2 regions of the Brachybacterium sacelli genome follow, and region 1 is predicted to be linked to the other one. Evidence: predicted binding sites of a transcription regulator. Region 1 holds the regulator's gene; the other holds the start of a gene.

The links. The regulator HrcA, encoded in region 1, represses chaperone genes, less so after heat shock. The targets are predictions, from matches to a motif close to TTNGCACTCGNNNNNNNCGAGTGCNAA.
Region 2: the regulator HrcA is predicted to act here: its motif matches at 2,996-3,022, upstream of groL (chaperonin GroEL).

The regions. Positions count from the first base shown of each region.
Region 1 covers NZ_JAGIOD010000002.1:1,418,075-1,422,354, forward strand. The annotation lists gene JOF43_RS20835 (DUF4870 domain-containing protein) at 1-446, opposite strand, end outside; gene JOF43_RS20840 (hypothetical protein) at 926-1,480, shown strand; gene JOF43_RS20845 (DUF3097 domain-containing protein) at 1,505-2,401, opposite strand; gene hrcA (heat-inducible transcriptional repressor HrcA) at 2,549-3,559, shown strand; gene dnaJ (molecular chaperone DnaJ) at 3,669-4,280, shown strand, end outside.
Region 2 covers NZ_JAGIOD010000002.1:881,727-886,006, forward strand. The annotation lists gene JOF43_RS18200 (DNA cytosine methyltransferase) at 1-421, shown strand, start outside; gene groL (chaperonin GroEL) at 1,269-2,903, opposite strand; gene JOF43_RS18210 (TetR/AcrR family transcriptional regulator) at 3,081-3,782, shown strand; gene JOF43_RS18215 (TetR/AcrR family transcriptional regulator C-terminal domain-containing protein) at 4,054-4,280, opposite strand, start outside.

The sequences.
Region 1 (4,280 bases):
TCCTTCATCCCCTGGCCGGACAGCGAGCCCTCGTAGATGCCCTTGAAGCCGGCCGGGGGAGTGTTGAGGTCGACAGGGCCGGGGGCGGCGTACGCGTCCTGGCTGCCGCCGTAGGGGCCCTGGTGTCCGGGCTGGCCGGGATAGCCCGAGGCGCTCTGCTGGCCGGGGGCGGCGCCGTAGGGGTCCGGGCCGGCCGACGGGGATCCGTCGGTGTGGCCCCCGGCCTCGGGAGCGCTGCCGTCCTGCGGGGCGGGCGGATCGTAGGCGTAGGGGTCGTGGGGGTGCAGCGCCGGGTCAGAGGTCGGGCTGGCCTGGTCCTGCTCGGCCTCGCCCTGCTGACCGGAGACGTCCTGGGGTGCGGCGGTCCAGCCCGGGGACTGCTGCTCGGGCGCGGAGTCGCCGGGCTCGGAGCCGTACGGATCGTGCGGATGCGGAGTCTGGCTCATGGTTCCTTCTTCGAGAGGGCCGACCGGAGGGCCGGCGTCTGGCTGATGGCTCCAGCCTAGCCAGCTCGATCCCCGGCGTCGCCGTGGCGGACCGCCATGTCGGGCGGGGGATTTCCCCCAGACGCTCGGAACGCGGTGATGCGCTACGACGCCTTGACGCTGCTCTGAACAGCATCTATGGTCACCGTCTGAACAATTCCGGCGAAGATCGTGTGAACCCCCCCGCGGGCTTCGGTGAGGGGACGCAGTGATCATGGACGGACGAGCAACTCGCCGCGCGGCCCTCGTCCTGGGGGCCGCCGCTGTGCTCGGTACCAGCGGCTGCGGGTCCGACGCCCCACGATCCTCACGGATGCGCTTCGCGCGGCTCTCCGGGAACGTGGGCATCACCAGCGGCGATGCCGCGACCGCCAACCTGATCGTTGTCGCCCCGACGCGCGATCCCGTCTGGTCGGGGATCCACGAGCTGGTGGTGGTCAATGACGCGCCGGAGGGCGGCGATCGCGGGGGACGCCGCGGAGATCATCCCCGGAACGGACAAGGGTGGGCTGCGCGCCGGAACCCTAGCCGTGAGCATCCCGAGCGATGTGAACGACTTCGACCTCAGGACGGTGCGTGTCGTGGTCGACGAGGGTGGGGAGGCAGTACCCCATGACGTCGGCGACTGGCGGATGCACCGGCCGGAGTCCCGACCGACCTTCGAGAGCTCGGGTGAGTATCCAGCGAGCCTCCCCGGGGGCGGGGAGGTCGTCCTCGGTCTCCGGAGCGCCTCGGGGACCGAGGCTCAGGTGACGGGGGTCGACACGGGCACTGCGGGGTTGGCCGCGCGCGACGTCCGCGCCGACTTCGCGGAGGGCGGAGAGGGCACGGTGACCTTCACCCTCGAAGTCGATGACTCCTACGATCTCTTCGCGTTCAGTCCCACACTGACCGTGGACGAGGGAGGGGCGAGGCGCGAGGAATACCTCGATCCCGTCCTCGTGGGTTACCTCGACCTCACCGAGGAGGACGTTCAGCGGATCGCCTCGAGATGACCTCCGCTGCCTTCCCGACGGAGGTCAGGACGGGTCGACCGTCACGAAGTCGATGAGCTCCTCGATGCGCCCGGACAGCGAGGGCTCGACGTCCGCGTAGGAGCGGACGGTGGACAGGATCCGCTGCCAGCCGATGCCCACATCGGCCTTGTCCGCATGGGGCCAGCCCAGTGCCGCCAGCGAGCCGACCTTGATGTCGGTGCCCTTGGGGATGTGCGGCCAGGCCGTCAGTCCGACGCGGGCCGGCCGCACGGCCTGCCACACGTCGACGTAGGGGTGCCCCAGCACCGTGACATTGCCACGGGCGCCGGGCAGCTTCATGACCTCGGCGGCGATGCGCGACTCCTTGGACCCGGGGACCAGGTGGTCGACCAGGATGCCGAGGCGCCGCCCGGCCGACGGGGCGAAGTCCTGGACCCGTTCGACGAGGTTGTCGGCGCCTTCGAGCTGCTCGACCACGATGCCCTCGAGGCGCAGGTCGTGACCCCACACCTTCTGGACCAGCTCGGCGTCGTGGGTGCCCTCGACCCAGATCCGGGAGGCGCGGGCGGTACGCGCCCTCGCCCCCTCGACGTAGACCGAGCCGCTCGCGGAGCGCTTGCGGACCGGGGCCTGCGCACGCGGCGCCGGGCGGGTGAGCAGGACGGGCTTCCCGTCGATCATGAAGCCCGGGCCGAGCGGGAAGGTGCGGCGCTTGCCGCGCCCGTCGTCGAGCTCGACGACCAGCTCGCCGGCGATCTTCTCCACGCGGGTGATCGCGCCGGTGAAGCCGGTCGAGGCCTCCTCGACGACAAGGTCCCGCTGGGCGGGCACCTCGCGGGCCGCGGGGCGGCGGCGATGATGGGTGGGCGGACCGGCGGACAGCACGTCGCGGCCGTACCGGTCGGGGAAGCGATCGGAGGGTGCAGGCACGCGCGACACCTTACCCGCGTGGCGAACACCTCCCCGCGAGCATCGCCGGAGGCGCGTAGGATTGGCACTCGGCACGTGCGGGTGCCAGCCGTCGCGATCGCGACGCTGGTCACGCCCGTCGGCCCCCGGACGACAGGTACGCACGGAACGCAGGAGGTGAGGGACACGGACGCCCGGAAGCTGCAGATCCTCGGTGCGATCGTCGAGGACTACGTCTCCACCCGTGAGCCCGTCGGCTCCAAGTCCCTGCTCGACCGCCATGAGCTGGGGGTCTCCGCCGCCACCGTGCGCAACGACATGTCGTCGCTCGAGGAGGAGGGGCTGATCCATCAGCCGCACACCTCGGCCGGTCGCATCCCCACCGACAAGGGCTATCGCGCCTTCGTCGACCACGTGGCGACCGTCAAGCCGCTCTCGGCCCCCGAGCGCCGCGCCATCGGCACCCTGCTGGAGGACTCCGGTGACGTCGAGGAGCTCCTCGGCCGCACCGTGCGCCTGATGGCCCAGCTCACCCAGCAGGTCGCGATGGTGCAGTACCCGGCCCGACGCCAGGCCCGGATCCGCCACGTCGAGCTGGTCAAGGTCGCCGACTCCCTGCTCCTGGTGGTGTTGATCACGGAAGCCGGGCGGGTCGACCAGCGCACCGTCCCGGTGTTCGCCGCTCAGCCGGCCGAGTACTACGTCGACCTGCGCGACCAGCTCAACCGGGCCATCTCCGGGCGGGAGGTCACCGACCTCACGGCGCCGGTGAACGATCTGCTCGAGACCATCCCGCCGGCGGACCGTGCCGCGGTTCAGGAGGTGGCCGACGCCCTCGTCTCCCTGGCGGCCACGCGGGCGGAGGACCGGATCATGCTGGCCGGGACCGCCAACATCGCCCGCTCCGCCGAGGACTTCGCACGGAACGTGGAGCCCCTGCTGGACGTGCTCGAGGAGCAGCTGGTGCTGATGCGCCTGTTCACCGAGATGCACGCCTCACCAGGCTCCGTCGAGGTGCGGATCGGCTCGGAGCTGCACGACCGGGCGCTGCACCAGGCCGCGCTCGTGGGCGCCGGATACGGTGCGGGCTCGCACCTGGCGATCCTCGGCCCCAGCCGCATGGACTATGCCGCCGGCATCTCGACCGTCCAGGCCATCGCCCGCTACGTGTCCCGCTACCTCGAATGACCTCCCGGCGCGTGCCCAGCCGCGTCCACCCGCCAGCCCTCGCCACCCCGTGCCCGATGCCGCCCGCCGCGGCCCGGCCACTCCGACTCCCCGGTAAGGAACCCTCACCGTGAACGACGACTACTACGAGCTCCTCGGCGTCTCCCGCGACGCCTCCACCGAGGAGATCAAGAAGGCGTACCGGAAGCTCGCCCGGACGCTGCACCCGGACGTGAACCCCGATCCGGAGGCCGCGGAGAAGTTCAAGAAGGTCTCCCAGGCCTACGAGACCCTCGCGAACGCCGACAAGCGCCGCCAGTACGACATGGGCGGCGGCCCGGGCATGGGCGGAGGCGGTTTCGGCGGCTTCGGCGGCGGTGCCGGCTTCGACGTCAACGACATCTTCGACATGTTCGCCGGGGCGGCGGGCATGCGCGGTGGCCGGGGCCAGGGTCCGGTGCCCCGCCAGCGCCGCGGGGGCGACGTGCTGCGCCGGGTCAAGATCGACCTGCGTGACGTCGTCTTCGGCACCGAGCAGGAGGTCACCTTCCGCACGGCCGTGAGCTGCGAGCGCTGCGACGGCTCCTGCTGCGAGCCCGGCACCAGCCCCACCCGCTGCAGCGCGTGCAACGGCTCGGGCCACGTCCAGCGCGTCGCCCAGTCCCTGCTGGGACAGATGGTGACCATGGCCCCGTGCCCCACCTGCGAGGGCCACGGCGACGTCATCGAGAACCCCTGCACC
Region 2 (4,280 bases), 540 kb from region 1:
CAGGCCCCACGCCACCAACCTCGGTGACATCGCCACGGTCGACTGGAGCCATGTACCTCCGGTGGACATCCTCTGCGCGAGCTTCCCTTGCCAGGACGTCTCGACCGTCGGCAAACAGGCCGGCCTCGCGCCTGGCGCCCTCTCGGGCCTGTGGTTGCACATGGCCAACGCGATCGACGCACTGCAACCTGAGCTCGTCGTGATCGAGAACGTCCGCGGGGTGCTGTCCGACCCCGCCGTCCGATATCAGACGCAAGGCGAACACGATGCGCAACGGAACCCCGACACCGCAACCTCGGATGGCGATGCGACCGCAACCCTTCGCGACGTGGAACCCGACTCGTGGCATTTGGGCGACCAGTCAGCCCGACCTCGCAGGGCGCTTCGCGCCGTGGCTGGCAATCTGGCCGACCTGCGGTGAAACAGTCAATGGATCGGCCTACCAGCTTCCCTTGTCGGCGCTCCTCACCACTGCTTCCGCATCTTCATCCTCGCCCAGCACGTTCTTCCGGACTCCGCTGGCTTCGGACTCATCCCGCGGCGGGGAGACCCTGGATCGAGTGAAAGCGAGACGAGGCACGATCGCGCTGTCGCACCAGATCATCGACCTGGCCCTCAACGGACCGCATGGCTCACCGAACAGGGCGGACGAACGACGACCCTGTGGTCACTGATCGCGACACTGTTCGACGCTGGGGACGCTACGCCGACGCCACCGCCATGGGCGCATATCACGGGCAGGCCAACACCCGCCCCGGCGCTTATGAACGACGCAGCCGGACCTCGACCCGCGCCGACCCGCGCCCGAGTTCGTTGAATGGTTGATTGGACTGCCGACTGGGTGAATCACGGATGCAGAGCACGAACTGACGTCGAATCAGCAGCTCACCGCTCTTGGCAACGGGGTACTCCCGCTACAGGCGATCACCGCGCTCCACGCTGAGATCGGGGTCCCCCCCTCCGCGTAGTAGCGCCTCAACGGTGTTGAGGGCGACCGGTTGCCATCGGCGGCCGCGACGATCTTGACGGGTTTCTCGCTAAACTCACTGAGAAGAATCGTCGAACCGTCATGGACAAAAGGAGCTTCACGCAGTCATAGGCAATGGGGGTATGGACTGCCGTAGTCCTGGCGAGAGGGGCGATCTCCGGGATGGCAAGACCACCATCCCGGAGAACGGCCCGTCTGGCGAGGGCATGCAGGCGATCAGTCGCGGGTGCTGGAACCCTGAAGCCATGAACACCCCCAAGGAACCAGCTGGACAAGACCGTCAGAAGCCCATGCCACCCATCCCTGCGCTTGGGTCGGCCGCTGGGTCCGCGCTGTCCTGCTGCTTGTCGGCGATGACCGCCTCGGTGGTCAGGAACAGTGCCGCGATCGAAGCCGCGTTCTCCAGTGCTGAGCGAGTCACCTTGACAGGGTCGACGATGCCGGCGCCGATCAGGTCCTTGTACTCACCGGTCCGGGCGTCAAGCCCCTCCCCGATCGGCAAGTTGCGCACGGTGTTGACGACCACCCCACCTTCGAGGCCGGCATTGACCGCGATCTGCCGGAGGGGTGCATCGAGGGCAACCCCCAGGATCGCTGCGCCGGTTTCCTCATCGGGGTCGTCCACGCCGAGCCCTTCGATCGCCTCCCACACGCCTGCTTGGACGAGGGCCACGCCGCCACCGGCGACGATGCCCTCTTCGACAGCTGCCTTGGCGTTGCGCACAGCATCCTCGATGCGGTGCTTGCGCTCGTTCAGCTCCACCTCCGTGGCTGCTCCGGCCTTGATAACGGCGACGCCGCCGGCGAGCTTGGCAAGGCGTTCCTGGAGCTTCTCACGGTCGTAGTCCGAATCTGTGTTCTCGATCTCGGCCTTGATCTGGGCGACCCGGGCGGTGATCTGCTCTTGGGAGCCGCCACCCTCGACGATGGTCGTCTCATCCTTGGAGGTGATGACCTTGCGCGCGGTGCCCAGCAGGGAGAGGTCGGCGTTCTCAAGCGACAGGCCGACCTCCTCGCTGATGACCTCTCCACCAGTGAGGATGGCGATGTCGTCGAGCATGGCCTTGCGGCGGTCACCGAATCCCGGTGCCTTGATGGCGACCGACTGCAAACTGCCGCGCATCTTGTTGACCACGAGCGTGGCGAGCGCCTCCCCATCGATGTCCTCGGCGATGAGCGCGAGCGGCTTGCCCGACTGCATCACCTTCTCCAGGACTGGGACGAGGTCCTTCACCGAGCTGATCTTGTTGTTGACGATGAGGACGTACGGATCATCGAGCACCGTCTCCTGGCGCTCGGGGTCGGTGACGAAATAGCCCGACAGGTGGCCCTTGTCGAAACGCATGCCCTCTGTCAGTTCAAGCTCCAGGCCAAAGGTGTTTGACTCCTCGACCGTGATAACACCCTCCTTGCCCACCTTGTCCATCGCCTCGGCGATGAGCTCACCGATCTCGTGCTCACCGGCCGAGATCGACGCCGATGCCGCGATCTGGCCCCGGGTCTCCACCGGCCGCGCGGTATCGAGCAACTGACGACTCACCGCAGCAGCGGCCTTCTCGATGCCCTTCTTCAGCGCCATCGGGTTCGACCCCGCAACAACGTTGCGTAGACCTTCTCGAACCAGCGCCTGCGCCAAGACCGTGGCCGTCGTGGTGCCATCACCGGCGATGTCATCGGTCTTTTTCGCAACCTCCTTGACCAGCTCGGCACCGATCCGCTCCCACGGATCTTCGAGCTCGACCTCTCGGGCGATCGATACACCGTCATTGGTAATGGTGGGGGCGCCCCACTTCTTGTTCAACACGACATTGCGACCACGCGGCCCCAATGTCACCTTGACCACGTCAGCGAGGGTGTTCATCCCTCGCTCCATGCCCCGGCGGGCTTCCTCATCGAACGCGATTACCTTCCCCATAACTGCAAATCCTCTCCTCGAACAAAGTCGGCCGGACGGGACGCCTGCGACGGACGACCAGCCACAGGACGACTGCTCTCACTTCGTCCGGATTAGCACTCGATGCTCACGAGTGCTAGTCCTACTGTGCAGGACTAAGGTGGCGATCCGCAAACGTTGTCCCTACGCTGTAGGACTATGAGTCCCAAGAAGGCAGCCACCGGACCCGTCCTGCCTGGAGCGGTATGGCTGCGCAAACGCCCACCACGACGCGGACAACACGGCCTGACCCGCGAGCGCATCGCTTCCGAGGTTGTGGCTCAACTCGACCGTGCCGGTCTCGATGGACTGAACCTGCGCGCGGTTGCCGCCGCGCTCGATGTGCACCCCACAACCCTGTACTGGCATGTGGCAGTGCGCGACGATCTCCTGGACCTCGCCATTGACGCCGTATTCACCGAGCTACCGCTACCGGATCGTCCCGCCGAGGACTGGGTCGATGAGATACGCACATTCATGCACGACCTGCGCATGGCCCTGCTGGCTCACCCGTGGTCCGGAGCCCTTGCCAGCAGCCGCCCGCTTTTAGGCCCCGAGGCCCTTGCGCGCTCGGAGTTCGTCTACGCCGCTCTGGCACGAGCGGGATTTGCCGATGACGAACTCGCAGCAGCGGCAGCAGCCGTGACCAACCTCGTGATCGGGTCCGTTGCAGCCGAAGCATCGTGGCAAGACGGCGACGAGTTGACCGCACGTCGAGCAGTCCAGGAACACCTTCAAACCAACGCGCACGTCTATCCCGTGATGGCGGAACTCTCCTTTGAGACTAGCGCCTGGGCCGCGCAGTTTGCGCACAGCGCAGAGTTCCTCCTCGCTGGCCTCGCTGAGAAGGCACGTCGTTGAATCCAGAATGACCCGTTGCCAGCGAGAATCTGACCAGTCATCGGGAACCCACCACAGAAACGACAACCGTCAGCAGGGCGGCTGAAGGCGAGGCATCCGGTCGCCGACTGTTCGCCACGACCTCACCCGCGCCCAGCAGATCACTGCCTGAAGCGCCCCAGATTATCTGCCTGCACAAGCTGCGGAAACGCTGCGGTTTCTGTGGCTGCCTCCTTGAAGACGTGGGATGCCTTAAAACGTGGCGAGAGGTAGGTCGAGGCCGAGTGTTCTCTTACGTGCCTCGGTAGCTCAATCCGTCCAGGAGGTAGCGCACCGCAAGATCGAACTGGGAATCCCAGTCGCCGAGGAAGCCTGACAGGTGGGCGGCGAGTGACGGGTACAACTCATGCTCGTCCGCGATGCGTTGCTGGAGGGCATCGCGACTATCTGCCTCGGCCTGTTGGGCCCAGGCGGCTTGGGTGGACGCACTGGCAATGACGAGATTCGATACCGCCGCCG